Regions from separate parts of the Paraburkholderia agricolaris genome, predicted to be linked through region 4. Evidence: riboswitches for the same ligand, from Rfam matches in the RefSeq annotation. Region 4 holds a riboswitch; each other region holds the start of a gene.

Region 1 (7,334 bases), 770 kb from region 4:
AAGAGGTTCCGATGGCCGATCGGCAAGCGCCAATAAAGACCCATATAATCGATCGCTGAAATGAATTGGGGCTCGCTGCTCCGGCATTAAATCTGAACTGCAAGACCACGAGAGTGGCATTCCTGAGAGGTTATGTTTGTGATCGATAAAACGGCTGTCATCCATCCGACCGCGGTGATTGAAGAGGGCGCTGTGATTGGTGCCGGCGTTCGCATTGGCCCCTACTGCTGCGTTGGCGGCGATGTCGAGATTGGTGAAGGCTCCGTACTGAAGTCGCACGTTGTCGTAAGCGGCCATACCCGCATTGGCCGGGACAACATCATCTACCCGTTCGCCACGATTGGAGAGGACAACCAGGACCTGAAGTACGCCGGCGAGCCGACGCTGGTGGAAATAGGTGATCGGAACAGAATCCGGGAGAGCGTCACGATCCATCGCGGCACAGTCCAGGGTGGCGGCATTACCCGGGTTGGAAACGACAATCTTCTGATGGTCAACGCTCATGTTGCCCACGATTGCATCGTGAGCAACCATTGCATTCTGGCAAACAATGCAACGCTAGGCGGTCACGTAATTCTGGACGACTACGTAATTATTGGCGGGATGGTTGCGGTTCATCAATTCTGCATTATCGGCGCGCACGTCATGGTGGGGGGCTGTTCGGGCATCGCCCAGGACGTACCGCCGTTCGTGATTGCCCAGGGCAATCACGCTTCGCCGGTTGGTGTGAACACCACGGGGCTGCAGCGCCGGGGGTTCAGCAAAGAGGCAATACAGGCCATTCGAAATGCCTACAAGCTGCTGTACCGGAGTGGCAAGACGCTTGATGAAGCGAAGCCGGAGATCGCGGAGATCGCCTCCGCTCACGCCGAAGTCAAACCGTTTTACGAGTTTCTGACTCGCTCGACTCGCGGTTTGATTCGATAAGGTCCTGTGCGGCAATACGCAGGCTACGTCGTCGGGAGAATTGTCGCCCGACGACAGAAAGCGTGAGCCTGTTTCCGCCTAGAACGTATACGCCACCTTGCCGAATGCCGTGCGGCCGAGCGAGTTGTAACCGTATGCGGTGACGTACTGCCGGTTAAACAGGTTCGACAGGTTGGCGGAGACGGTGAGGTGCGAATTGATCTTGTAGGCGGCGCGCAGATCGACTCGCGTGTACGACGGCAGATAGGTCGTGTTGTACTGGTCGTCGAAGGTCGAGCCGCCATAAAGCAGCGAGACACCGGTGCTGAGCGCGTGCAGGTGGAATTCGTCCCACATGTGATCTACGCTCAGACTAATCGTCTGGCGCGGACGGCGGGGGAGCCACGTCTGATCGGTGACGTCCTGCGGATTCATCACGCCGACCGCGACACTAACCGGTGTCGATTTGCCGATGGTGCCCTTGTAGGACAGATCGATGCCCTGGATGTGCGCCCGCCCGATGTTCACGGGCATATTGAGCGCGGGGTTGAACGAGATCAGATCATGGACCCGGGTGTCATAAACGGCGGCCGTGAAGGTGCCGATCGAGGTCGACGCGTCCAGCGCTGCCTCCACCGTGTCGCTGCGTTCGGGCAACAGGTTCGGATTCGAATAGCCCGGATAGTACAGATCGTTAAACGTCGGCAGGCGGAAAGCATTGCCATACGAAAGCCGCGCCGTATAAACCGGCGTGATCGCATAGGCCACGGCGACATTGCCGGTATTGACCGACACCCCCTGGACAACGTCGTGGCGACCCGCGAGGAACACCGTCAGCGCGCCGAGCGTGGCCGACTGATGGAGCGAGAAAGACGAATCGTTGCGGGCCGGCAAACCTTGAGGCGCATCCACCGGCAGGAACGCCAGCTCGCGGCTGAAGTCGTACGCAACTTTTGACTCTCCGGACAGCGGCAGACCGAACAGCGTCAGTCCGCGCTCCTGATGCGTCAGCGAGGTCGTGGTGCTTAAGCGCGTCGAGTCGAACTCATCGGACGGGATGGTCGGGTTGTTCGCGTAGACGAACTGGCGGTCCGTCGCGTAGCCCACCGACTGGTCGAACTGGGTGGTCGGCGTAACGTCCAGATGAAATGCGAGGCCCGTCGTCAGTTGATGATCGAGTTGCCGGTCGGCGCCGCCTGCATTGTCGTACGACAGATCGGACTTGTGATACAGAGCGAACGCGGAGAGCGACCAGTTGTCGTGTGCGTAGCCGAGTCGCGCGTCCACGTCCTGCGCGTGGTACGGATTGCGGCCGTCCTCGTGACCATAGGCGTACGGCTGGGTCGCATCGATCCCGGCAGTGTTGTAGTCGTGCAGGCCGAGCGAGTAGGTCAGCCCCGAGAGTGCGGAGAGCGGACCCGTGGACGGGATACTGCCCGACGTGCGGAGCTGTGTGTCGAAGGTCTTGTTCGAACCGCCGCCTACCGAGACCGTGGTCCGATTCGGCTGATTGGATGCATGGTTGGTGAATAACTGTATGACGCCGCCCATCGCGTCCGCGCCGAACGAGGCGGCCGCCGGTCCCGAGATCACCTCGACGCGGTCGAACGCGGAGGTTGGCAGATCGGCCCACGCAGCTTGCCCGGTGGTCGAGGAACCGACCCGGATGCCGTCGATAAACACCGCGACCTGACTGGCCGACGAGCCCCGGATGCTGACCGCGGCGGAAGAACCTGGTCCGCCGCTTTGCGAAATGGTGACGCCAGGCAGCGTGGCGAGGGCCTGCGTGATACTCGGATCGGCTGGCGACAGACGGTCGAGATCGGCGCGCGTCAGGACCTGAGTGGTGGCGAAGCGTCGGTCGAACGATTGCGGCAGATGTTGCGTGTCGCCGCTGACGAGAATATTCGGCAGCGTGGTTTCTGCCGGAGTCTGCTCCGGCTGCTGCAACGACGTGCCGTCCGCGGCCTGTGCAACCTGCCATGCCGAGACGGTCAGGGCGGAGGTGATGATGAGTTGGCGGAACTTCATGATGAGATGTGTTCGTTCTTGCAGATTTCTGTGGGTAGAGGGCTACGGGGCTAGGGGGCCAGCAGGCCGTTTAGCCGCGTTCAAAGGTTTAACGTCTGGCGCAACAGGCTTCCAGTTCGTCGTAGCGCTTCATGCGATAGGGGACGAACGAGCCAGGCCAGGCGGCAATCCTGAAGGCGGCGAAAGCGCTATCAATGGCGATGACGCGCCAGCGCGAGGTTCCCCTTGTAGGGAACCGGGTTGAACAGCAGTGGACATGACAGATCCTGAGGCTTGGGCTGTCTTTGCAGCGGGCGACCGCTCAAGAGCGGTGCTTGCACATCGGGACACCCCGCCCGGTGCGGCTGCGCAGACCTCGGTTCGATGGCAGGTCTCCTGGCTCACGGGTCAATGTCACGTGCCGACCTTCCCGGTGCTCTGCTCCAGTGGTCATGAATGGCACGGACTCGCCGCTTACAGTTGCGGGGGCAGCCGCAGATTCGGAGCATGGCTGCTCGTACTGCGTTCCCTTTTGATCCCGGTAACGGGAACCATCAGCGCGAAGCGTACCGATGCGTCGTGGTGGCCGTCAATCACTACGGCGTTGGCGGTACGCTTCCTGTTGTTATTACGTCTGGCTTACTGGGTTGCGAGCCTTTGCCGCAGTGCCCTGGCGGCCAGCACCATGTTGGACAAGGCGGCTTCCGTCTCCGGCCAGCCCCGGGTTTTCAGGCCGCAGTCGGGGTTGACCCACAGACGCTCGGCGGGGATGACCTCGCATGCGCGTTCGAGCAGCCGCTGCATGGCTTCGACGCTCGGCACGCGCGACGAATGGGTGTCGTATACGCCGGGTCCGATTCCGTTCGGATAGGCGAACTCGCCGAAGCCGTCGAGCAACTCCATCGAAGAGCGGGATGTCTCGATCGTAATCACGTCCGCATCCAGCGCGGCGATCGACGGCAGAATGTCGTTGAACTCCGAGTAGCACATATGGGTGTGGATCTGCGTGGCGTCGGAGACGCCGCCCGCTGAAATCCTGAAGGCCCGGGTCGCCCAGTCGAAGTAGTCGGACCAATCCGCCTTATGCAGCGGCAAGCCCTCGCGGAAGGCGGGCTCATCGATCTGAATGATGCGGATGCCGGCCTTTTCGAGGTCCACGACTTCGTCGCGAATGACGAGCGCCAGTTGGAGCGCCGTGGTTGAGCGCGGCTGGTCGTCACGAACAAACGACCATTCGAGCATGGTGACCGGTCCGGTCAGTACGCCTTTCACCAGGCGGTCGGTCAACGACTGCGCATGACAGGCTGCGTCCACGATCATCGGCTCGGGCCGGTAGATGTCGCCGTAAATGATCGGCGGCTTGACGCATTGCGAGCCGTAGTTCTGGATCCATCCGTTTTCGGTGAGCGCATACCCCCAGAGCTTGTCCGCAAAGAATTCGACCATGTCGTTGCGTTCGACTTCGCCGTGCACCAGCACGTCGAGCCCGAGTTCTTCCTGTCGCCGGACGACGGTCGCCGTTTCGGCTCGCATACGTTCGAGGTACTCAAGCGCGCGCATTTCGCCGCGACGATGGGCGGCGCGAGCTTGCCGGATCGCCGGCGTTTGCGGAAACGAACCGATTGTCGTGGTGGGCAGGAGCGGCAGCTTGAGCGAGTGACGCTGCACACGGCTGCGGTCGGCGAACGGACTCTTGCGGCTAGCCATGGTATCGGTGATAGCGGCGACACGCCGCTGAACCAGCACATTGAATACCGCTCCGGAGTGGCGGCGCGACTCGAGTGCGCTGCTTGCTGCCGCGAGCGCCGACCCGGCTGCTGCCGGCAGCCCGGCGCCCGGCAGCCCGGCGCCCGGCAGCCCGGCGCCCAGATGATGCAGCGCCAGCGCAATCGTGCTCAGTTCATCGAGTTTTTCGGTCGCGAAGGCAAGCCACGATTTGAGTTCGGCATCGAGTTTCTTTTCGGACGCGAGCGTGACCGGCACGTGGGCCAGCGAGCAGGACGGCGCGATCCACAGCCGTTCGCCGCGTTGCGCGTAAAGGCTCTTGAGCGAAGCGGCAATGGCAACCAGATCGGCGCGCCAGATGTTGCGTCCGTCGATGACACCGACCGACAGGACCTTGTCCGCCGGCAGCGCCGAGCACCAGGCCTCCAGTTGCTGCGGCGCCTTGACCAGATCGATATGCACACCGTGCACAGGCAGCTTTGCGACGGTTGGCGCGTGCTCGGCGGCGGTGTCGAAATAGGTCGCCAGCAGCACCTTGATGCCCGAGTCGCCCAGCACGTTGTACACGGCGGAAAACGCTTCGAGCCAGTCCGCTTCGAGATCGAGGCAGAGCGCGGGTTCGTCGAGTTGAACCCACTCGATACCTCGCGCTTTCAGTGTGTCGAGAATGCGCAGGTAACGGATGACCAGCCTGGGCAGCAACGACAGGCGGTCAAAACCCGCCACGCGGCTTTTGGATAGCCACAGATAGGTGATGGGTCCGATCAACACCGGCTTGACCGCGAGATCCAGCGCGAGTGCCTCGTCGATTTCCTCGAAGAGCCAGTCGACGCCGCCGTCGAATGTCGTGTCGGGACCGAGTTCCGGCACCAGGTAGTGGTAGTTGGTATCGAACCACTTGGTCATTTCCATAGCCGGCTGCGCCTTGTTGCCCCGCGCCAGTTCGTGATACTGGGCGAGCGACAGGGTCTTCGGCTCGAAGCCGAAGCGCTCCGGCAACGCGCCGAGCAGGGCGGTCAGGTTCAGCATCGGGTCGTACCACGCGAAATCGCCGGCCGCGACGAAATCCAGCCCGGCGGCGCGCTGCAATTCCCAGTGACGGGCGCGCAACTCTTTTCCGACCTCACGCAGATAGGTGTCGTCGGATTCTCCGCGCCAGAAAGATTCCTGGGCGAACTTGAGTTCGCGATGTGCGCCGATGCGCGGAAAACCAGATATGTGAGTGCGGGCCATGCGGAATCCTTGAGTGAATGCCGCGTAGTGTGCAAGTCACGCTATGATTCATCAAGCGACATGTTTTCATCATCATATGAACCACATTCATATCAAGTTTTTCTCTCCTTTTCTGTACTGCCATGGCCGGCGCGGGCGGTGCCATGCTTGAACTGCGTCATCTCCGTTCGCTCATTGCGATCTCCGAATCGGACAAGCTGGTGAGCGCTGCCGAGCGGGTCAATCTCAGCCAGTCCGCGCTGTCGCATCAGATCCGCGATATGGAGGCTCACTACGAGGTGTCCTTGTTCGAACGCACCCGGCACGGACTGCGTTTTACGGCCGCCGGCGAGCGGCTGCTTGCGCTGGCGCGGGACACGGTGGCCGCGGTGGCCACCGCCGAGCGCGATCTGGTTCGCCTGAAGGGCGACGTGCGCGGCGAGCTTCGAATCGTGCTGGAATGCCACACCTGCTTTGACTGGCTGATGCCGGTCATGGATGAATTTCGCCGGCGATGGCCGGAAGTCGAAGTCGACCTGGTCGCCGGGTTCCATGCCGACCCGATGAAACTGCTGAACGAGGGCAAGGCAGACGTGGTGATCGGCTCGAAGCCCGCCACGCGGCGCAATCTGCACGTCGCACCGTTGTTCCGGTTCGAGATACAGGTCGTGATGGCCAATGAGCACCGGTTGCGCAACAAGCGGCGCGTCGGTCCCGACGACCTGCAAGGCGAGACGCTGATCACCTATCCTGTGCCGGAATCGCGTATCGACCTGATTCGCGAAATTCTGGAACCGGCGGGGATCAAGCTCGAACGGCGAACCGCCGAACTGACCATCGCGATCATGCAGCTCGTGGCGAGCCGCCGTGGCATTGCGGCGCTGCCGAACTGGGGCGTGAAGAATTACGTCGACCACGACTACGTGCTCGCGAAGCGTGTTGGCGCCGGTGGACTGTGGAGCGAACTCTATGCGGTCGCACCCAAAGGAATCGCGGGGCGGCCGTACTTCGACGATTTCGTGAGGATCGTTCGGGACATCTGCGCGGCCCAGCTCGACAGCATTGAACTGATATCCGGCAATCCGTGAGCGCCTGCGGGCGCGTCCAGCATCAATTGACATCAGCCGCGGGTGTGCTCGATCGAGACGCCCGCCGCTTTAGCCAGGAGTTGAAGTGATGAAAAAGATCCTGATCATCGGAATTGGAGCCGGGGATCCTGATTACATGACCGTTCAGGCGATCAACGCGCTCAATCGGGTCGACGTGTTTTTCGTGATGGATAAAGGCGTCGCGAAGGAGAAACTCGTCGCGCTGCGCAAGCAGATCATCGAGCGATTTATCGACGGCGACGATTATCGGATTGTCGAGGCCACCAGTCCTGAACGCAGACGCGACGACACCGATTACCGGTCGACAGTCGATGAGCTGAACCGCGACAAGCAACGCCTGTTCGAAGGCCTGATTACGGACGAACTGCACGA
Region 2 (7,334 bases), on a different contig from region 4:
CCGTGACTGAAGAGGAGGCCGGGCAGCTTCTGGATATCGTACGCGCCGAAAACGTACACGTTTTCTACGTACGCTTTCCGATCGAGTTCGGTGTGATCGGCGACGACGTCCCGCACAAAGCGGCGAAGCATTTTTCCGTGTTCAAACGCTCGCAGGAATAGGCGGAAAACACGGAAAACACGGAAAACACGGAAAACACGGAAAACACGGAAAACACGGAAAACACGGAAAACACGGAAAACACGGAAAACACGGAAAACACGGACCTTGTGTCAGGGGCTGCCTCGCGGTCAGCCCCATCGCAATCGCGCACCGGATGTCCTGCGTGGCGGCGACTGCGATCCGCGCGACGACGCGCGGATCTACCGTTATTTCACCGTGAAGGTGTAGTGCCCCTGGGTACGGTGCCCGTCTTCCGCGACCGCCACCCATGCGACCGAATAATCGCCTGGCGTCAGCGCGCTCAGCGCTACCGACATGTGCTTCCTGTTGGACGAATCGACCACGGATTTGCCGCTCGTCACCGGTTTGCCCTGTGCATCGGTCACGGTAATCGAGCTGAATGCCGGTTCCAGACCATCGTCGAAGTCGATCGCCACGTCCTTCTGGGCGGTGGTCACCGTGGCCCCGGCGGATGGCGCCTGATGGGTCGGATACGCGTGAGCATGCGCCAGTTGCGCGACAGTCAACGTGAACGCGGCAACCAGGCCACGTGCTGTGAATGAGTTCAGGAGAGAGGTTTTCATTTAATTGAAGAGCGGCTTGCCAAGAGAGTTGGGGAAGATGTCGTCGAAATACAGATGGGCGTCGAATAGCACTCCCACGTGATTGCCGCTCAGGTGGTTGACCGGAATTTGCGCTTCGACACCGAACTGTCCGTAACGGTTGAGCCAGAGAACGCCCGGGTTGACGGTGCCGGTGGTTTGACCGGCGCATGCGCCGGCCGTGCAGGTGCTCATCGGCGCTTCCACGACCAGCACCAGGTTGCTGAACGGTTGCGGGATGCCCAGGTCCTTCACCTGGGATTGCAGGTAGGGAAGGCTGTACTGCAACGTCAAACCCCAGCCGAGCGAGTTCGGACCATTGTCGGACGATGTAGTCGTCAGGTTCGGCCCGATCTGCCCCGTCACGGCAAAGGGACGCAGGTAGCCAAGTGAGGCCGGCAGGTCGCCAAAGCCCTTGCCGAAATAGAAATTTGGCGTTAGCGTGGAATAGGCATTCGCGATCGATTTTGCGCCAGTGCCGCCGATCTCCGCGAGCAGTCCTATCGACGCCATGAATTCGTGATGCGCATTGGCGTAGATCATGTACTTCGCGCCGACGGTGAGGTTGTCCCAGCCCTTGGCCGAGCCGCCGTTCGGTGCGTTCTGCGTGACGTAGTTGCTGGCAATGCTGAACGCGAGATTATTTGTGATCAGCTTGTCCCACTCGTAGGAGACGGTGTTGACGTTCATGTTGTCACCGTTGTCGTCCTGCGTCTTGACATGGCCGAACTGAGTGTCGAATTCATCGCCGACGCCAGGGTCGTCGACCGTCAAGGTGGCGGGAAACACCCGATCGCCGACGACCGCGTGGGCCGAAGCAGCCGGCGAACCGGCAAGGCAGGCGGCGCCGGCCGCCGCCATCAGCGCGGCGCGCGCGGGCGCCGCGTGCCGCTTGAAAAGCTTGCGCATGATTGAGTCCTTCTCCAATTGTCTTGATACCGCGCCGCGCGTGCGTGCGGCGACACCCCACGACTGCTTGCGCAGCGCGGATTCTGTTCAGGTACAGATCGACTCAGGAAAGGACAGGCGGCGCACGCGGCTGGGCCGCGGTGTAGAAGAGGGGGACGTGGAGCGCGTTGCGCGTGGCGGCAACCGGCGCACGCGCGACCAATTGCATGGCGGCAAACACCGCCGGCGTGCCCGGCAATACCGGTACGTGAGCAAGCATGCCGCAGTACGCGCACGCTTGCCAATGAAATGCTGAGGAGTGCGACGACTTGCTGTCATGCGCGAGCGGTGTGGTGTCCGGCTCGGCGGTGCAGTAGCTCGAGAGGGCTTCGCCCAGCCGGTTATGTGCCGCGAGCGCCTGCGAAACCGTTGGCGCAAGCGTGCTCATCAGGATCGCAAGCAATCCGAGCAGGTTGCCAATCTTCAGGAGGCGCGAGCGAAACATGCTGAGGACGGAGCACGCAGACAGGTAAGAGCGAGGCGCTGATTATGCCACGCGGCTATTCAGCCAAAGATACAAGGTTTCACATGTCCAATGTAGCGCTATTACTAATTTTAATGTGGGGTTACAACCGGCTTACGAGTGTGTGAGGTCACGCGTTCAATGCGGTCAGTCCGCTCGAATCCAGAGGCGGACTGACGCGTGCCGTTAGCGGCTTACTTCCAGTTCGTCGAAACGCTTTGCCCGATAGATCAGGACTGATGTAACCCAGCTGAGAACGAAGATGCCGATGATGATGTAGCCGAGGGTTCCGAAATTATCATTGAGCGTGCCGATGGCATCCCACACCGGACCTTGCAGCTTCAACTGGTCGGCGATCAGCCCCAGCGCTTCGATACCGCCGATCACAACCGCCACGATGACCGACACCAGCGTGATGGTCATGTTGTAGTAGATTTTGCGGATCGGTTTCAGGTAGGCCCAGCCGTAGGCGCCTAACATCAGGTGTCCGTCAAGCGTATCGATCAGCGACATGCCGGCGCTGAACAGGACGGGAAACACCATGATCGCCCACGGAGAGAGACCCCTGGACGCCTGGGTTGCGGCGATCCCGAGCAATCCGATTTCGGTTGCCGTATCGAATCCCAGGCCAAACAGGAAGCCCAGCGGGTACATGTGCCAGCTGCGCGTAATCAGGCGGAACAGCGGGCGAAAGAGCCGGGACAAAAACCCGCGATCCGCCAGCAGCATGTCGAAATCGTCTTCGACATATTTGCCGCCGCTTCTGACGTGACGCCACGCGCTATAGATCGACTTGAGAATGATCAGATTCATGAGCGCGATCGCGAACAGAAACAGCGCCGACACCAGGGTTCCGACGATTCCGCCAATTTCCTTGTAGTGATCGAAACGCGTTTGCATGGCGGACGCAGTAATCGCAACGGCGACGGACGCGAGCACGACAACCGTTGAATGGCCAAGCGAAAAGAAGAAGCCCACTGCCACAGGCCGCTTCTTTTCCTGCATCAATTTGCGCGTGACATTGTCGATTGCGGCGATGTGATCGGCGTCGACGGCATGACGCAATCCGAAACCATAGGCCAGCAGCGCGGTTCCGAGCAGCAGCGGATGGTTGCGGAATGCCACGACGGCCCAGATCCACGCGAGCACGTTGATCGCGATTAACAGGCTGTAGATACCGAAGAGCTTGCTTCGCACCTCCGTACTCGAGTCACTGAAAACTTTTGCAAACTGAGAAATCATCGGTTAGGTCCTTGGGAGGAGCGCGTCCCATTTGAGGTAGAAGCAGGGCGACAAGAGGTCTGACTCCCGGTTCGGCAATCGTGAAACTGCCCAACCGGATACAGCGGCGCGACCGTGCCGGATTCTCACCGGCTTCACTTTCCGTCCTGACAAGGTGATGCCTGACGCTTATACAATGCGCGCGCGTCGAGCGGCAAGTATGGTTTGTGTCGTAATCGATATTCGTGCATCCCGCATCCGCTTTTGTCTGAGAGTTTGAGAAACATGCACAAGAGTCATGCCACCTTCGATCCAAACAGCCGGAGAATGCCGTTGCCATGGGGATTTCAGCCGATCCTGCAAACGATCCCATGTGCTGCCGGCATGCACCTGTCTGGCGCAACATGCGCAACGGCTGGGCCTGGGCGTCATGGCGGTGCATGCGGATGCAGAATCGTTTACGCCGGGGCGCTTATCCGGCATCCGCAAGACGGTTCGCCGCGAGGCAAACGCACAAGGGCGGGCAGCACCTCGGTCTTCATTGCCCGGTAGCCGTTCTGACGAACTCGGCCAGGTCGCGATTGAAACGATCGGGTTCCTCAATAAACGGCGCGTGGCCTGATTCAGCGTACACCTTGCTGACGATGCGAGGATTGAGCGCGGTGGCGCGGGCAAGCGTCGCGTGGGTATCGACCAGCGAATCCTTGCCGCCGTAGAGGAAGAGCAATGGCACATGCGCGTTGCCGAGACCCTCAGCGGCGAACACCGTCATCGTAGGGACTTCTCTTTGCATGTCCCAGGACGCCATCGCGGCGTTGGCGAGCAGCCGGGCGAATGTGTCGGCATCTGGCCGCCGGTTGAAGCAAAGTCCGACAAAGCTGCGCTCGCCGTCGAGATGCGTCTTTAGATCCGGGGCGTTCATGTCCCGGTAGACCTCGGGGTGCGCCACGAGCTGGCCGGGCGTCAGTTCGACCACACCATCCACGTACACGGCGCCGGCGATGGCGCGATCGCCATAGGCTGCGAGGTAGTTGGATATCACCACGCCACCAAGCGACCATCCGACCACGACGGGTTTCTTCGCGTGCGAGCCATTGATCACCGCCGCGAGGTCGTCGCCCCAGCGGCGGCCGTCGTGATACGGCACTGCGCCGGTTGGCTTGTCCGACAGACCGTGGCCGCGCAGATCGTACGTAATGATCCGGTACTGGCGCAATGCGGGGCTTTGCACCTGCGGGTCCCAGTTCAGACGACTGCCGAGCAGACCGTGGATCAGAATGACCGGCGGGCCGTTGGGGTTGCCGGTTTCCTGAACCGCCAGCCTGACCCCGTCCTTCGATGCAACCATGTAGTTCGTCGAACCGGCGGCCGCCGCGGGTACGAACGAGAGGAGGGTGCTCGCCGCGACTGCGGCAATCAACACGTTACTGAAAATTCGGGCGCGCATGGCATATTCCTCATGATGAACAGTTCAGCCAGTCTCAACCCTCACACTGATGTGAGAGTCAAGCGGCTTGTGCTAAGCTGTTTTTCATGAACAGGATGCCCGCACACGAATTGCCGACCATCGTGCTGACCATCGGCGAGCTCTCGCAGCGCACCGGCGCGAGCGTGCGGTCGATAAGGCACTACGACGAACACGGTCTGCTCGCATCGGTGCGTGCGAGCAATGGCTACCGCATGTTTCCCGACAAGGCGGTCGCGCAGGTCAGGCAGATCCAGCGCATGATCGCGACCGGTTTCACCATCGAGGATATTCGCGGGTTCCCGGACTGCATGCTGTTGATCGAAGGCGCCCGGTCGTGCGACCAGATCACCGACGTTCAGCGGCAACGTCTCGCCGCCATCGATCGTCAGATCGCGGATCTCGAACGGCGTCGCACCAGGCTCATCAAGACCTTGTCGGAAGGCGCGGTTCCGCCGGTCGATTGAAGCGCGCAGGCAGGGAAAACCCAGTCTGTCTGCCGGATTTCTCGACCGCGGCGATCAATTCACGCGCGGCCACCGAAGTCGTATTCGCGAACGCGTAGAACTTCACATTGGGCAGCGTGGGCATTCCATCGGCTTTGTCGAGTACACGCAGACCGTCGCGCAGTTGACTGCGTGCAATGGGCGCCACAGCGAACCCCGCGTGCGCAGCGGACAAACAGCCCGCCATACTGCTGCTTTCGAACACCAGGCGCCATGATTTGCCGGCGCGGGTGAGCGCGGCGATCGCCGCCTCGCGATAGACGCAAGGCTCAGGGAAGGCTGCAACAGACACTTCGCCGTCGCGATCGAAAACGATTCCATCGGCGAATGCCCAGACCAGTTCCTCCTCCCACAGCAGCGTTCCGTTGTCCGGCACGCGGGTGCATTGCTTGCCAAAAACAATATCGAAGTGGCCGTGCTCCAGATCGTGCACGAGATCCGCTGTCACGCCCACTTTCAACTCCACGGTTGCCGCGGGATGGGCGCGCCGGAACATCTGCAGGACGCGCGGCAGCCACGCACCCGTAAAATCTTCCGAGGCGCCGATTCGCAAGCGCTCAGCGGTTGGTGCGCCGCGCAGGCGGGCTCGCACCTCGCGCTCCAGATTGACGATGTTCCGTGCGTAGGTGTACAGCATTTCGCCGGCCGGTGTCAGTTGGAAACTGCGGGTTGTCCGCAACAGCAGACGGGTTCCCAGAGCCTGTTCGAGGCGTTTGATATGGCCGCTGATCGCGGGGGCTGTCAAAGCCAGTTGCTCGGCAGCGCGGGCGAAGCCGCCCGTATCGACGACCTCGAGAAAGGTCGCCAACAGGACAATGTCGAGCCCGGCGGCGCTCGATTCCGTGCTCATGGTTGCACCGTAATTCATAGCGATACGTTAACAATAGCATCGAATTCTTCAGCAATTCGCGAGCAAAAATATTCTACTGTCTACTCCTCGACGCCAAGGTTTGAGACCAATCGAAGGAGAACGCGGAAATGGAATACTCGTACGTCAGCACGCCGCTGCTGGAGGTGGGCTATCTGGAATGGAACCCAGCCGGAGAACGCACGGCAGTGCTCGTTCATGGCTGGCCGGATTGTCCGCAAACCTGGGGCGGGGTCGCGGCACGCCTTGCAGACGCCGGCTACCGGGTCTTGTGTCCGGCCTTGCGCGGTTTCGGGCCAACCCGGTTTCGCAACGCGGCAACACCACGGAGTGGTCAGCTCGCGGCGCTTGGGCGGGACCTGCTGGAATTTATCGATGCGCTGGGGATTTCACGGCCGTCCCTGATCGGACATGACTGGGGCGCGCGCGCTGTGGCCAACGCATGCGGTTTGCGCGAACGCGCCGCATCGCACCTGGTGATGCTCTCCGTCGGCTATGGCACCAACGATCCGCAACAGGCGCTCAGTTACGAGCAGGCCCGTAACTACTGGTACCACTGGTTCATGGCCACGCCGAGAGGACAGCGAGCGGTCGAGCAGGATCGGCGAGGTTTTACCCGCCTGATGTGGGACACCTGGTCGCCTGCCGGGTGGTATAGGGAACAGGACTACGAGCAGGCAGTCGCTGCATTCGACAATCCCGATTGGGCCAGCGTGGTACTTCATTCCTACCGGCACCGATGGGGTTTTACATCAGGCGACCCAACGTATGCGGCGGATGAAGCCAGTTTGAATCCTGCCCCCGTCTTGCAGGTTCCCACGCTTGTGCTGCATGGCGGTTCGGATGCCTGCAATCATCCTGACAGTTCGGCCGGCAAGGAGAAGTTCTTTACCGGACCATACGACCGGATTGTGCTTGAGCGTGTCGGACATTTTCCACAACGGGAGGCACTGGCTGAAGTGGCCAGTGCCATCATTGAATTTTTTGAACGAACGCCGGAAAAATCATAGCGCTGCACTGGACGCCCATTGTGTGCCGCGCGTCACGCGCTGAGGAATCCAGCTTGCCGGACCCTCAGCGCATTGCCGACGCGAGCATG
Region 3 (7,334 bases), 280 kb from region 4:
GCTGGTCAAGAAGCTGGGCGCGGCGACCGGCAGTCCACCACGCTGAAACAGACATGGACGAGTTTGCCCGGATGTGCGACGGCATCTGCCGATGCATCAATCCATCAATCGCTGTCCCGGCCTGGCCGCGCGCAAATTCGTGCGGCCGGAAATTCTCAACGATCCGACCGTGTACCCGCCTGATTCCGTGCTGAAAACGCTGTTTCTGCTCAAGCCTTTGCCTGCCCCGATCAAGCGCCTGGAAGGCAGGCTGTGGGCGCAGCTAAAAACCGGAGGATAAGAAGTCGGCGCCGCGCGAATCAGGCGCCTTTCGCGTACAGCGTGGACTCAGTGAACCCGTCCGCGGCGAGTACCCGCCCTACCAGAATCAGCGCCGTACGCTCGATGGAGGTCGTTTGCACTTTGCCCACGATATCGTCGAGCGTACCGACGATCTTCTCCTCATCCGGCCAACTCGCCCGATAGACCACCGCGATTGGACAATCGCCGCCGTAATGTGGCCGCAACTCATCGACGATGCGTGCCAGATGACGCACGCCGAGGTGAATCGCCATCGTCGCGCGATGTCTCGCGAGGTCGGCGAGTTGCTCGCCCTCCGGCATGGTCGTTTTGCTGGCGAAACGCGTGAGGATCAACGTCTGCGAAATATTGGGCAGCGTCAGTTCGCAGCCGAGCGTCGCCGCGCAAGCCGCGGTTGCCGTTACGCCCGGCACGATTTCGTAGGGAATATTGAGTTCGCGAAGCCTGCGGATCTGTTCGCCGATTGCGCCATACAACGACGGGTCGCCGGAATGCACGCGCGCCACGTCCTGGCCTTTGTCGTGTGCGGCCTTAAGCAAATCAACGATCCGATCGAGGTCGAGCTCGGCGGTATTCACGACCTGCTCCGCACTATGGCCGTCCAAAACAGCGGCCGGCACCAGCGAGCCGGCGTACAGGATCACCGGACAGCCGCGCACGAGGCGTTGCCCTTTTACTGTGATCAGTTCCGGGTCGCCCGGACCCGCACCGATAAAAAACACCGTCATTCAGTACTCCATGATTCGATTGGCCGGAATGTCATGCATGTGCCATTCAAGTCGAGACTCGCAACGCTTCCAGCAAGTCGGCCACGCTTGCAAACTCGCGATCGACCGCGGGCAATTCAGGGCGCCGCAGCATCACGACCGGCAAGCCGCGTTCGCGCGCGACTTCGAGTTTCGCTTCGGTGGCGCTACCCCCGCTGTTTTTGCTGACGATGACATCGAAGGCTTCCGCGCTGAACAGCGCTCGTTCGCCTTCGAGTGTAAACGGCCCGCGTGTCGCCAGAATCCGCGCACGCGGATGGGTTTCGGGTGCGTCGAGGCAACGTATCGTCCAGAATTGCCGCAGAGGGATTTCGTCGAGATGCGCAAGCGGTTCGCGTCCGAGCGTGAAAAGTGGCCGCTTGAACGAAGCGAGCGCCGCCGTAAGCTCGGCCCAATCGCCGACCATGCGCCAGTCGTCGCCGGCTTGCGGCTGCCAGGCTTCGCGACGCAGTGCCCAACACGGCACGCGCGCCACGCCGCTCGCTTTCACAGCATTGGCGCTAATCTGCGCGGCGTACGGATGCGTCGCGTCAATCACCAGGTCGATACGTTCGTCCGCGATATAGCGCGCCATCCCTTCGCTACCGCCGAAGCCGCCCACACGCACCGCGCATGGCAGATCGTCCGGCACCTTGCCGAGGCCCGCGAGACTGTACACGTGCTCATGACCGAGTTGTCTGGCGATCCGCAAAGCATCGCCGGTGCCGCCGAGCAGCAGAACGCGCTTCATTGCACGGCTCCGACTATGGTTGAGGTGAGTTGCCGGACGCGCCGTGCGTGCCGTTGGCCTGTTTTGTGACCTCCAGCAACGTAATCGGCAACGCCTGACGCCACGTATCGAAACCGCCGAGCGGCTGAGCCTCAGCCAGCGCGATGCGGGTCAGCGTGCCGCCATGCTGCTCCCGCCATGCCGCGAGCGCCGCCTCGCCTTGCAAAGTGACGGCATTGGCGACCAGTCTCCCGCCTTCGCGCAGACGCGCCCAGCACGCATCGAGCACACCCGCCACCGTTACACCGCCGCCGATGAACACGGCATCCGGCTCGGCCAATCCTGCCAGTGCCTCGGGCGCGCGGCCGGCGACCAGTTGCAAACCCGGCACGCCCAACGCATCGCGATTGTGTTCGATGAACCGCTGACGCTCCGCGTGTCCTTCGATCGCGATTGCGCGGCAGCCCGGATGCGCACGCATCCATTCGATGCCGATCGAACCACTGCCCGCGCCGACATCCCAGAGCAGTTCGCCAGGCGTCGGCGCGAGGCGCGCCAGCGTGATCGCGCGGACGTCGCGCTTGGTCAACTGGCCGTCGTGGCGAAAGGCGTCGTCGGGCAAGCCGGTGGTCAACGGCAAACGCGGCGCGCCTTCCGTTGCACGGCATTCAAGCGCGACCAGGTTCAGCGCCGCCACGTCGCCCGCGGACCACTGGTCGGCGCGTCCGTCGATACACCGCTCCAGGTCGCCGCCCAAATGTTCCAGCACGCTCATCCGGGTCGCGCCGAAACCGCGCGCGTTCAGCAACTCAGCCAGCGCTGCGGGTGTACGCCCGTCAGCGCTCAAAACGAACACGCGTGCGCCGTCGTACAAATGGGCATTCAGCGCCGGCAATGGCCGCCCCACTAGCGAAACCGTGGCCACATCCTGCAACGGCCAGCCCAGCCGTGCAGCCGCTAGCGATAGCGACGACGGCGCCGGCAGCACCCGCAATTCACCGGTCGGCAATTGCCGCGCCAACGTGGCGCCGACGCCGAACAGCATCGGGTCGCCACTCGCCAGCACACACACGGGCCCACCACGCTCCGCCAGCAAAGGTGCAAGATCGAACGGCTTCGGCCATGCCGTCCGGCGCGCAGCCAGACGCCTGGGCAGCATCGCCAGATGACGTTCGCCGCCATAAACCACCGACGCTTCCAGCAAAGCACGCCGCGCGGGCCGCCCCAAACCGGCGAAGCCGTCATCGCCTATGCCCACCACAGTCAGCCACGCCGGCATGCATCCATCCTCATTCTGTATCGTCAAATATTGCGCTGTGCCACGCCGGTCAAAGCGTCCAGCCTCGTTGTGCTGTTCGAAAAAAGGCATAATACAGCCGCCGGTGCCCTTCGGGGCCGAAGAGGGAACACAGTGTCGCTGTGGCTGCCCCCGCAACTGTATGCAGCGAGTCCGCCTGCGCTGCGCGCCACTGGTTCGACCGGGAAGGCGGCGGCGGACGATGACCTGCCAGCCAGGAGACCTGCCGGCCAGACTGTTCGTGCCAGCCACCATCGGGCGGGGTGTACCGATGCCGCAGCAATGCCCGTAAGGGCGGCGCTCGGGCCATCGCGCGACGCTCAACCCGGTGTCCGTCTTGAATCAAGCTTCGCCCTCCACTGTTTTACCCGACGCGGCGCTCGCGCTGCGGCCTTCGGCGTGTCCGGGGCTGCTGCGCATCGTCGCCGCGCGCGACGGTGGGATCTGCCGGATCAAACTGCCCGGCGGTGAGTTGAGCGCCGCACAGGCCATCGCGATCGCCGAGGCCAGCACGCGGCATGCAAGCGGTGTAATCGAGCTGACCAATCGCGCGAATCTGCAGGTGCGTGGCGTGCATGCTGTACAAGGCGGGCATGAAACGGCACTGATCGCGGCACTCGTCGACGCGGGCCTTGGACCGGCTGTCGGACCGATTCCAGCCAACGCTGCGGTAGATGCTGCCAGTTTGCTGCTCGCGACTTCGGCGGACGACGTGCGCAATGTGATGGTGAGTCCGACTGCCGGGCGCGATCCATTTGCACTGTTCGACACGCGGCCCCTTTGCACCGAACTGCTTGCCTTGCTGCAAACCGAAGCGCGTTTCGCGGCGCTGTCGCCCAAATTCGCGCTATTGCTCGACGGCGGCGAGCGCCTTGCGAGAGTCGATCATCCGCACGATGTCTGGCTGGCGGCGACGCAAGCCGATGACGGCGTGCGATTTGTGTTCGGCTTGGCCGGTTGCCCCGCTGGAGAGACGAACGCGAAACCTGGCGCCCTCGGCGCCGTACTGCCTACGCAGGTCACCGGCCTGGTTCGCGCGCTGCTGCATACGTTCCTCGATCTGGCCGCCGCCGATGCCACGCGCATGCGTCATCTGCTTACCGCGCATTCCATCGACGCCGTTTTGCAGCACGCTCGTCAGTACATCGATTTCCCGCTGTCACGCGACGCGTCGCTCGCACACTGGCAACGCGGCACGCCTGCCGATGCCACGCTGCGGCTCGGCGCGCACGCTCAACGCGTCGTGGGCCTGCAGCACGCGGGCGGCCAACCGCCTCTCGGACGCCTCGACGCCGCCACCTTGCACCGCCTCGCCAAACTCTCCCAACAGCACGGCAACAGCACGCTGCGCATCACGCCCTGGCAAAGCGTCCTGCTGCCCGATATCGCAGCAAACCATGCGGCCGCCGTGCTCGCGGAAATGAACGCGCTAGGTCTCGCCTGCGATCCCGCGCAGCCGATTACACACCTGATCGCCTGCGCCGGTTCCACGGGCTGCGCAAAAAGCCTCGCCGATACCAAGGCCGATGCACTGCTTCTGGCGAATCGCTTGCCCGCTGGCGTCGACGTTCATCTGAGCGGCTGTCCGCGCTCATGCGCTGCGGCCTATTGCGCGCCGTACACGCTGCTGGCCACCGCGCCCGGCCTCTATGACCTCTATCGACGCAATGGCGAACCGGATTTCGGCTCGTGCGTCGCGCACCAACTTACGATCGAACAGGCCGCCGACATGCTCGACTCATTGGCCTACCCGGCCCGGAGCCCTTTAGATGCTTGATTACATTCGCGACGGTCAGGAGATCTATCGCCAATCCTTCGCGACGATACGTGCAGAGGCCGATCTTTCGCGCATTCCCGCCGACCTCGAAAAACTCGCGGTGCGTGTGATCCACGCCTGCGGCATGGTGGACGTCATTGAAGACCTGCAATTTTCCGCAGGTGCGGGCGCCGCGGGCCGCACGGCGCTGGCACAAGGCGCGCCGATTCTGTGCGACGCCGGTATGGTGGCGCAGGGCATCACGCGCGCACGATTGCCCGCCAACAACGAAGTCATCTGCACGCTCACGCATCAGGACGTGCCCGCGCTCGCGCGCGAACTCGGTAATACGCGTTCGGCCGCCGCGCTCGAATTGTGGCGGCCGCATCTGGCCGGCAGCGTCGTGGTGATCGGCAATGCGCCGACCGCCCTCTTCTATCTGCTTGACATGCTCGACGACGACGCGCCGAAACCCGCGCTGATTCTTGGTTTTCCAGTTGGCTTTGTCGGCGCTGCCGAATCGAAAGCGATGCTGGCGGAAAATAGCCGCGGCGTGCCCTACGTCGTGATTCATGGCCGGCGCGGCGGCAGTGCTATGGCGGCCGCCGCGGTGAATGCGCTGGCGACGGAGGTCGAGTAAATGACCGTGCGAGGACGTTTATTCGGCCTGGGCGTCGGCCCCGGCGACCCGGAACTCATCACGCTAAAAGCGCTGCGCGTGCTGAAAGCGGCCCCCGTGGTCGCGTATTTCGTCGCGAAGGGTAAAAAGGGCAACGCCTTCAGCATCATCGAGGCGCATCTGCATGACGCTCAGCAGCATCTGCCGCTTGTGTATCCCGTCACGACCGAAGCGCTCGAACCGCCGCTTTCGTACGAAGCGATCATCGCCGACTTCTACGACACCGCCGCGGAGATTGTCGCCGGCCATCTCGACGCCGGCCGCGACGTCGCGGTGATTTGCGAAGGCGATCCGTTTTTCTACGGCTCGTATATGTATCTGCACGACCGCCTTGCTGCGCGTTTCGAGGCCGAAGTCGTGCCCGGCGTGTGTTCGATGCTCGGCGGTGCGGCCGTTCTGGGCGCGCCGCTGGTGTATCGCAATCAGAGTTTGTCGGTGCTCTCCGGCGTGTTGCCCGAAGACGAATTGCGCCGGCGCCTCGCCGATGCCGACGCCGCGGTCATCATGAAACTCGGCCGTAATTTCGATAAGGTGCGGCGCGTGCTCGTCGAACTAGGGCTCGCGCATCGGGCGCTTTACGTCGAACGCGCGACCATGGGTAATCAACGTATTGTGGCCCTCGACGAAGTCGACCCGATGGCCTCGCCGTATTTCTCGCTGCTTGTGGTGCCGGGGGAAAAATGGCAAGGATGACGCCGCCCGCCATCGTCATTCTCGGCGCGGGCGCGTTGGTAACCGCACGGCGTATCCAGACGCTGTATGCCGGTTCCCAGGTGCATGCCTTGCAGGGGCGCGTCGAAGCTGACGTCTCGTATACGGAACTCCGCGCGCATCTGTGCGATCTTTATGCGCGCGGCACGCCGATCGTTGCGCTCTGCGCCGCAGGTATCGTGATTCGCTGCATCGCGCCCTTGCTGTCGAACAAGGGCGTCGAGCCGCCGGTACTGACCGTGGCGGAAGATGGCAGCGCGGTCGTGCCATTGCTCGGCGGCCTTGCAGGCGTCAACGTGATGGCACGTGAGATCGCGGCTGAATTGGCTGTGCCGCCGGCGATTACGACGAGTGGCGAACTGCGCTTCGGAACGTGTGTGCTCAATCCACCCGAAGGCTATGCACTCGCCGATATCGCGCAAGGCAAGCGCTTTGTTTCGGACCTGCTCGCAGGAGAAAGCACGCGAATCGAGGGCGAAGCGCCGTGGCTCGACGATGCGCAACTGCCGCGCTCTGAATCGGCACGTCTCGCGATTCGCGTGACACCCCGTGCGTGGGATGGGCGTGATGATGAGTTGGTGATTCATCCTCGGAGCGTGGTGGCGGCGGTCACTGTGCCGGGTGCGGGTGCGGGTGCTGGCTCGGCCTCTGCTACGAACGCAAACCTCAGCGCAAATTCCAGATCGGATTCCCAGACGGGTTCTGGCGCGCGGATCGCAGCGTTGGTGCGCGAGGCATTGGACGCACACGGTCTTGCGCCGCTTTCGCTCGCGGCATTGCTGGCGCCTTCTGAACACATGTTGGACGCGGCGCTCGCCGATGCCGCAGCGAGCCTGAATGTGCCCCTGCGTTTTGCCCAGCCGCGCCCGCAGGACGGCGAACCGCCGAGCAATCTGCTGCATGCCGCGCTGCGTGTCCCTTATCAAACGCTGCACGACGACGCGGACGCAGGCGTTGCCCTCGCGTTGGCCGCGCTGGCCATCGACCCGCACACGATTGGCCGCGCGCGCGGCCGCCTGACCGTGATCGGCCTCGGTCCAGGCCGTGCCGACCTGATGGTGCCTGCCGCACGAACCGCGCTGAACGAAGCCACCGATATTCTCGGTTACGAAACC
Region 4 (7,334 bases):
GAACGCGCAGAATTTCGCGAAGCTGAGTTTTGCCAGCGTGCTCGCCGGCGACGTGCCGGCGGACAAGCTGCGCGGGCGCATCGTATTGATCGGCGTGACCGCCTCCGGCCTGTACGACCGCTTTGCGACGCCGGTGTCCGGCGAGTTAGGGCCGCTGCCCGGCGTCTATATCCACGCCAACGTGCTCGATACGCTGCTGACCGGCCGTGAGATCGAGCCCGCCGAGCCGTGGATGCTGTTCGCGGTGTCGCTGGCACCGCTCGCCGCGCTGCTCGCCGGCTTTCTGGTGTTGTCGCCGCGCCGCTCGTTGCTGCTGACCGTGGCGTTGGGCATGGTCGCCACCGCCGGCAGCGCGGTCTTGCTGTACGGCGCGCGGCTCTGGATGTCGCCGGTACCGGCGATCTTCAGCCTGCTCGTGGTGTATCCGATCTGGAACTGGCGGCGCCTCGAAATGACGATGGCGTATCTGCGCGGCGAACTGCAACGCCTTGCGGACGAGCCTCACCTCCTGCCGGAAACGCCGCAACGCCGCCGCGAGTTCGGCGGCGACGTGCTGGAACAGCATATGGCGCTGATGGCGCAGGCCGCGCAGCGCGTGCAGGACATGAAGCGCTTTGTGTGGGACAGCCTGGACAGCATGCCTGAGCCGATTCTCGTGAGCGACGTGCAGGGTATCGTGCTGATCGCGAACCATGCGGCCAAGGCGCATTTCGCGCGCCTCGGTGCGCCGTTGCCGGAAGGCCGGCCGATGCGGGAGGTGCTGGGCGGCCTGACGCTGGTCAAGACCATCGACAGCGGCACGGCCTCGGACGCCGAAAACAATCTGCTGGCGCATGCCCAGTGGCCGGCGCTGCTCGATCCCGCGCGCCGCGAGTTCGCCGCGCTGATGGCGCAAGGCGTCGAGGTGCGCGATACCCATGCGCGCGACCATCTGCTGCGCTATGCGAACTGCACGAACGAGCAAGGTGAGACCACAGGGTGGATCGCGGGTCTGGTCGACGTGTCTGCCTTGCATGCAGCTGAGCGCCAGCGGGAAGACGCGTTGCGGCTGCTGTCGCACGATATGCGCTCGCCGCAGGCTTCGATTCTGGCGCTGGTGGAGATCGAACGGGCGCGCAGCGAGCCGGTGCTGGCGCGTGGCCTGCTGGAGCGCATCGAGCGCTATGCGCAGCGTGCGCTGACACTCGCCGACGATTTCGTGCAGCTTGCGCGCGCCGAATCGCAGACTTACGCGCTCGAACCGGTGAGCATGACCGAGCTGATGATCGACGCCAGCGACGAGGTCTGGCCGCAGGCGCACGCCAAACGCATCACGCTGCAAACCGATACGCACGGCGAGGCGGCGGGCGCGGAGGACGACGGTCACTGGATCTGCGCCGACCGCTCGCTGATGACCCGCGCACTCGTGAACATTCTGAACAATGCGGTCAAGTACAGTCCGCCGGACACGCGAATCACGTATAGCCTGACGAGTCTCAATGCAGCAGGCGGGCAGGTTCGGGCGGGTGCGCCCGGCGCGGCGAAGCGCGTGTCGTGTACGATTCGCGACGAAGGCTACGGTATTCCGAAGGAGCAGCAGGCAGGTCTGTTCGAGCGCTTCCGGCGCTTTCACGAGACGGAGCGGCCGGAAGTGGGTGGTGCGGGATTGGGCATGGCGTTCGTCAAGACGGTCGTGACGCGGCATGGCGGCGATGTCGAAGTGGTCAGCGCGCCTGGCGAGGGCACGGCTTTCACGATTTCCCTGCCGGCGCTCGACGACGCGCAGTCCGAGTTCGCCGCAACCGGGCGCTGACGACCTATGAACATTGACCTTATCGAAGCGAGAAGCTGGTGAAAGCGATATTGATCTGTGCCGTGCTGGCCGCGGCGAGTCTGACCGGATGCGCGGGTCTGAACGCCAACGTGCACACGGCGAACCCTTCAGCCGCGCTGCAGGGTGAGCGTACTTATACGATTGCGCGGATGCCGTCGCAGGACGCCGGCGCGGATCATCCGCAATTTGAAACCATGCTGCACGATGAGCTGGCGAAGAACGGCCTTGTCGATACGGCGGACAAGCCCGCGCACTATTTATTGTCGATTGCGTATGACACGCGGCCGGCAGCGGTCGGCGTGGGCACGAAGGATTGCGCGCCGGGCGTGTGCGAACGCTCGCCCGAAGCGCCGTTTTCGCTGTTCGGCGGACGCGCCTATCAGCACACGTTGACGCTGCGGTTTTTCGAGCGATCGAGCGGACGGGAAGTCTACAAAGTGAGCGCGGCCAGCAGCGATCGCGATGCCGATCCCTTGCACGCCATGCCGCTGCTCGTGAAGAGCGCGCTGGCTAAATTTCCGTTCGATGCACCGCCCGAATGGCGCGTGAAACTGCGTACCGAGAAGACGGGTGGCGTGCCGGAGGTGGTTTCAGTCAAGCCGCTTCAGCCGTAAAGCCTGGCGTTATTCCGGCGTTTTATCGTCTTGCGGCCAGCGGTTTTCAAACACGCAATCGGCGAGCGGCATGCGGCTTGCCCAGCGCTCGGTTTCCAGCATCGGCTCGCAATAGAACTGATCGACGTGGCCGAGACACAGGATGGCCACCGGCCGCGCGCCCTCGGGCATATGCAGCAATTGGCGCACCGCGTCGACATCGAATAGCGACACCCAGCCCATCCCCAGACCTTCCGCGCGCGCGGCCAGCCACATGTTCTGGATCGCGCATGCCACGGACGCCAGGTCCATCTCCGGCAAGGTGCGGCGTCCAAAGATGTGCCGCTCGCGGCCGTCCATCAGTGCCATCACCAGCAGTTCGCCGCACTCCAGCATGCCTTCCACTTTCAGCTTCATGAACTCTTCGCGACGCTTGCCGAGTGCGTCGGCGGTAGCGAGCCGTTCGCTTTCGACGGTCGCGTGCAAGGCCGTACGCAAGGCCGGATCGGTGACGCGCGCGATACGCCAGGGCTGCATGAAACCGACGCTCGGCGCGTGATGTGCCGCGTCGAGCAAGCGTTGCAGCACGGCAGGGTCGACCGGGTCGCGCACGAAATGGCGCATGTCGCGCCGTTCGTAAATCGCGCGGTAGACGGCTGCGCGTTCGGAATCGTTAAAAGGCTTCGCCATGGAACAGGGCGGCCGTGAAGGCCGGGTTGGAGGGCCAATAAGTGTGCATATAGGTTGCCACGATCGACCCGGCGCGGAACACGGCCTCGCCCGGGGCATCGCCGGGTGGCCGGGTGGCCGAGCGCAGCGGCGTGAGCGGTGTGGTCAGCTTCGAGTAGTGAAACGTGTGGCCGGTCATTGGACCATGCAGGCTGTCGATCTGTTGCATGCCGAGCGCCGTGAAGCGCTTTTGCATGCTTGCATGGCCGGGCATCAGGCCGAGCATTGGCGTGCTGGTACCGTGCGTGTCGGTGAGCTGCTCGAGCAGGTAGAGCATGCCGCCGCATTCGGCGACGATCGGTTTGCTGGCTGCCGCGTGCGCGCGAATCGTTGCGGCACTGCGCGTGTTGCCTGCCAGCAAGGGTGCATGCAGTTCGGGATAGCCGCCTGGCAGGTACAGGGCGTCGGCATGCTCGGGCAGCGCTTCGTCGGCAAGCGGTGAGAAGTAGTCGACGTGCGCGCCGAGCGTTTCTAACAGTGTGACGTTGGCCGGATAGATGAACGAGAACGCGGCGTCGCGCGCAATGGCGATACGCTTGCCTTCCAGAATACGCGGCAGTGCTTCCGGCGCTGGCGCGCCGAATTCGACCGGCGGCGGCAGTTCCGCCAGCGCGGTGTGCGCGAGCGCATCGGCGGCGCGCTCCAGACGCGTGTCCAGATCGTCGATCTCGGCGGCCTGATGCAAGCCGAGATGGCGATCGGGCAACTCGATGCCGTCATGACTGGTGATGTGCCCGCACCAGCGCAGCGCTGGCGGTAAAGCCTCTTCGAGCATTTGCGCGTGTCTTGGCGAGCCGACGCGATTGGCGAGCACACCGTAAAACGGCACTTGCGGCCTGAATTGCGCGAGACCGAAGGCGACCGCGCCGAAGGTCTGCGCCATTGCTTTCGCCGAAATCACCGCGAGTACCGGCACGCCGAACGTGGTGGCCAGATCGGCGCTGCTCGGCGTGCCGTCGAACAGACCCATGACGCCTTCGATCAGAATCAGATCCGCTTCGGCCGCCGCCTGCGCGAGCAGGTTCCGGCAGGCCGTCTCGCCCACCATCCATAGATCGAGCGACAGTACCGGCGCGCCGCTGGCTCGCGCCAGAATCATCGGGTCGAGAAAGTCGGGACCCGTCTTGAAGACGCGCACGCGTCGCCCCAGCCGCCGGTGGTAGCGCGCCAGACCCGCGGTAATCGTGGTCTTGCCTTGACCCGACGCGGGCGCGCTAATGAACAGGGCGGGGCACGCGGACATCGCCTAGAACTCCACGCCGCGCTGCGCTTTCACGCCTTGCTCGCGATACGGGTGCTTGACGATGCGCATTTCGGTGACGAGGTCGGCGGCTTCGATCAGCGCATCGGGCGCGTGGCGGCCGGTTACCACCACGTGCAGCATCGGCGCGCGCGCGTTCAATACCGACAGCACTTCGTCGAGCGGCAGGTATTCGTACTTGAGAACGGTGTTCAGTTCGTCGAGGATCACCATCTGATAATCGCTGCTCTCGATCATCCGGCGCGCTTCGTCCCAGCCCTTGCGCGCGGTGGCGATGTCGGCGTCGCGATTCTGGGTGTTCCAGGTGTAGCCGTCACCCATCGTGACGAAGTCGCATTGGGCGATCGCACCGAGGAAGTCGCGCTCCGAGGTATGCAGCGCGCCCTTGATGAATTGCACGACGCCAAGGCGCATACCGTGCCCGAGCACGCGCACGGCCATGCCGAATGCCGCAGTGGTTTTGCCTTTACCGGTGCCGGTGTTGACGATCAGCAGACCTTTTTCGACGGTAGCGTTGGCCTGTTTTTTTTCGTGGCCTTCGCGCCGGCGTTCGGTCATGCGTTGATGCGATTCGGGATCGGTCTTCATTGCAGGTCCTGTTCTGGAGAGTCGTTATTTGTCTGTTCGCCGACGGCCTGGGCGCTGCCCGAGGAGGCTATCGCCACCGTGACGCCACTGTGTACGGTTTTACGCACGAGCAGCCGCGTGTTGTGGGCATCGGCCACATCGGCCACATCGAACGCGCCGGCCGCAGCGAGCAGCGCGCATGGCTCGCAGACGCCGTCTATGCCGAGATGTTCGCGCACCGCCGCCGACGGATCGTCCACGGATATCGCCGCAATTTGCGCGCGGCTGAACAACTTCAGCGGCAGCGCGTGGCGTGTGCAGAATTCGAGCAAACCGGCTTCGTGGGCTTTGGTGTCGACCGAGGCAATCGCAGCGATTTCGCCGAATGTATGCGAGCGGAGCGTGGCGCGCACAGCCGCTTCGATCTGCTCAGCCGAACTGTGCAAGCGACAACCGATGCCGATGCTGAGTGTTTTCATGAAGGGTCTGCGAGAGTTGCGGTGGTCCAGGCGGCCCGTAGGGGCGGGCACCCAACGCGCGCATACAATAGCACACGGCAGGTCGCGCCGGCATGGCGAAAAGGCCCTGCTACACCCCGTGTTTCCTTGACGGCATGGGGCTCTCGGCCTAAACTCGCACGCACTTTGGTGCTCGTGTGCGCGCTCGTGCGCATGCAGTTAAACGGGAAACAGGGTGCCCACCTGCCATGGACCGGGCTAACCTGTGCTGCCCCCGCAACGGTAAGCGAAATGCGGTTCCAGATTGATTGTCTGGCGCCGCGGAGCCGGCTTCGATGTCCACGCGCAAGGCCGCGTCGGCATATGACCACTGGACGAGAAACCACTCGTCCGGGAAGGGGAAGCGGCGCTTTCGCCAGCCCGGATACCGGCCAGACGACGAAGAACGACCCCGCGGGGATGCGGCGGTGCGTTCATGACCGCATTTCTGTTTTCTGTTGCCCCGGCAACGCCGTTGTTCGTCCCCGTGTTTTGCCATTGTTATCGTTATTGCCTGCAGGGCGCGGCCCCGTTTGCATGACCGATACAGACAAAACGCGCAAACGCGCCGGCGTGCACCTGCAACTCCTACGGATGGACCTCACGATGCAAATTCAAATGCGCAAGATTCCCGTCACCATCGTCACGGGTTTTCTCGGCAGCGGCAAGACCACGCTGCTGCGGCACATTCTTCAGAACGCGGGCGGCAAGCGCATCGCGGTGATCGTCAACGAGTTCGGCGAACTCGGCATCGACGGGGAAATCCTCAAGGGTTGCGGCATCGGCTGCGATGAAAACGGCGTCGAAACCGAAGGCCAACTGTATGAACTCGCGAACGGCTGCCTGTGCTGCACCGTGCAGGAAGAGTTTTTCCCGGTGATGGAAAAGCTGGTGGAGCGCCGCGAGCAGATCGATCACGTGCTGATCGAAACCTCCGGTCTCGCGTTGCCGAAGCCGCTCGTGCAGGCTTTCAACTGGCCGCAGATCAAGAATAGCTTTACCGTCGACGCGGTCGTTACCGTGGTTGACGGGCCGGCCGCGGCGAGCGGCCAGTTCGCCGACAATCCGGTTGCGGTGGACGCGCAGCGCAAGGCCGATCCAAACCTCGATCACGAATCGCCGCTGCACGAACTGTTCGAAGATCAATTGTCGGCGGCCGATCTGGTGATTCTGAACAAAACCGACCTGCTTGACGAATCGCATCAGGCTTCGGTCGAAGCGCTTATTCGTGAAGAAATTCCGGCGCAGGTGAAGATCGTACGCGCGCAGATGGGCCAGCTCGACCTGCATACGCTGCTGGGTCTCGAAGCGGCCTCGGAGGAAACGATCCACTTGCGCCACGATCACCATGGTTCGGCTGACGACGCCGATCACCACCATGACGAGTTCGATTCGGTGGTGGTGCAGGCGAATGTTTCGTCGCGTGAGGCGGTGATCGCCGCGTTGCAAGGGCTGGTCGAAACGAACACGATTTACCGCGTCAAGGGTTTCGCTGCGCTGCCGGGCGCGGCGATGCGCCTCGTGATCCAGGGCGTGGGCCGTCGTTTCGATAGTTACTTCGACCGCCGCTGGCAAGCCGGGGAAGTGGGCGAAGGTCTGCAAAGCCGCTTCGTGCTGATCGGCGAAGACCTCGACCAGGCCGCGCTGCAACAGGCACTCGACGCCGCCCTGGGCGTCGCAGCGAGCGTCCAGCCGCAACAGGCGTAAGCGCTCATGCATCTGCTGCGCACCACGCCGGGCGGTTTTGTCGACGATACGCAAGGCGTGATCCGTATCGATCAGCAGCCTGCCGATATCGTGGTGCTCAGTTCTGCCGATACCACGCTGTCGCTGCTGGCGAGCGTGTTTCCCCGCTTGGGCGATGGGTTTCCGAG

Evidence for each region. Region 4 has a riboswitch for cobalamin ahead of cobW (cobalamin biosynthesis protein CobW). Riboswitches for the same ligand answer to the same signal wherever they lie in the genome.
Region 1: another riboswitch for cobalamin. It lies ahead of GH665_RS33890 (TonB-dependent receptor domain-containing protein); the one in region 4 lies ahead of cobW (cobalamin biosynthesis protein CobW).
Region 2: another riboswitch for cobalamin. It lies ahead of GH665_RS10010 (HoxN/HupN/NixA family nickel/cobalt transporter); the one in region 4 lies ahead of cobW (cobalamin biosynthesis protein CobW).
Region 3: another riboswitch for cobalamin. It lies ahead of cobG (precorrin-3B synthase); the one in region 4 lies ahead of cobW (cobalamin biosynthesis protein CobW).

Annotation. Positions count from the first base shown of each region.
Region 1 is NZ_QPER01000002.1:2,815,176-2,822,509, reverse strand. Features, by position in the region: gene lpxA (acyl-ACP--UDP-N-acetylglucosamine O-acyltransferase) at 133-927, shown strand; gene GH665_RS33890 (TonB-dependent receptor domain-containing protein) at 1,006-2,937, opposite strand; cobalamin riboswitch at 3,286-3,487, opposite strand; gene metE (5-methyltetrahydropteroyltriglutamate--homocysteine S-methyltransferase) at 3,556-5,874, opposite strand; gene GH665_RS33880 (LysR family transcriptional regulator) at 6,018-6,941, shown strand; gene cobF (precorrin-6A synthase (deacetylating)) at 7,030-7,334, shown strand, end outside.
Region 2 is NZ_QPER01000001.1:2,210,876-2,218,209, forward strand. Features, by position in the region: gene GH665_RS09990 (DUF190 domain-containing protein) at 1-161, shown strand, start outside; gene GH665_RS09995 (copper resistance CopC family protein) at 369-746, opposite strand; gene GH665_RS10000 (hypothetical protein) at 747-1,673, opposite strand; gene GH665_RS10005 (DUF2946 domain-containing protein) at 1,777-2,157, opposite strand; gene GH665_RS10010 (HoxN/HupN/NixA family nickel/cobalt transporter) at 2,362-3,417, opposite strand; cobalamin riboswitch at 3,453-3,598, opposite strand; gene GH665_RS10015 (alpha/beta fold hydrolase) at 3,935-4,843, opposite strand; gene GH665_RS10020 (MerR family transcriptional regulator) at 4,930-5,328, shown strand; gene GH665_RS10025 (LysR family transcriptional regulator) at 5,288-6,217, opposite strand; gene GH665_RS10030 (alpha/beta fold hydrolase) at 6,346-7,245, shown strand.
Region 3 is NZ_QPER01000002.1:1,768,901-1,776,234, reverse strand. Features, by position in the region: gene GH665_RS29335 (rhomboid family intramembrane serine protease) at 1-46, shown strand, start outside; partial or broken gene GH665_RS29330 (polyamine ABC transporter substrate-binding protein) at 128-280, shown strand; gene cobM (precorrin-4 C(11)-methyltransferase) at 300-1,028, opposite strand; gene GH665_RS29320 (cobalt-precorrin-6A reductase) at 1,075-1,797, opposite strand; gene cbiE (precorrin-6y C5,15-methyltransferase (decarboxylating) subunit CbiE) at 1,811-3,055, opposite strand; cobalamin riboswitch at 3,140-3,318, shown strand; gene cobG (precorrin-3B synthase) at 3,402-4,850, shown strand; gene GH665_RS29305 (precorrin-8X methylmutase) at 4,843-5,469, shown strand; gene GH665_RS29300 (precorrin-2 C(20)-methyltransferase) at 5,470-6,201, shown strand; gene cobJ (precorrin-3B C(17)-methyltransferase) at 6,198-7,334, shown strand, end outside.
Region 4 is NZ_QPER01000002.1:2,048,722-2,056,055, reverse strand. Features, by position in the region: gene GH665_RS30540 (CHASE2 domain-containing protein) at 1-1,792, shown strand, start outside; gene GH665_RS30535 (DUF4136 domain-containing protein) at 1,828-2,427, shown strand; gene bluB (5,6-dimethylbenzimidazole synthase) at 2,437-3,096, opposite strand; gene GH665_RS30525 (cobyrinic acid a,c-diamide synthase CobB) at 3,080-4,378, opposite strand; gene cobO (cob(I)yrinic acid a,c-diamide adenosyltransferase) at 4,382-4,984, opposite strand; gene GH665_RS30515 (cobalamin biosynthesis protein) at 4,981-5,442, opposite strand; cobalamin riboswitch at 5,592-5,871, shown strand; gene cobW (cobalamin biosynthesis protein CobW) at 6,067-7,167, shown strand; gene cobN (cobaltochelatase subunit CobN) at 7,174-7,334, shown strand, end outside.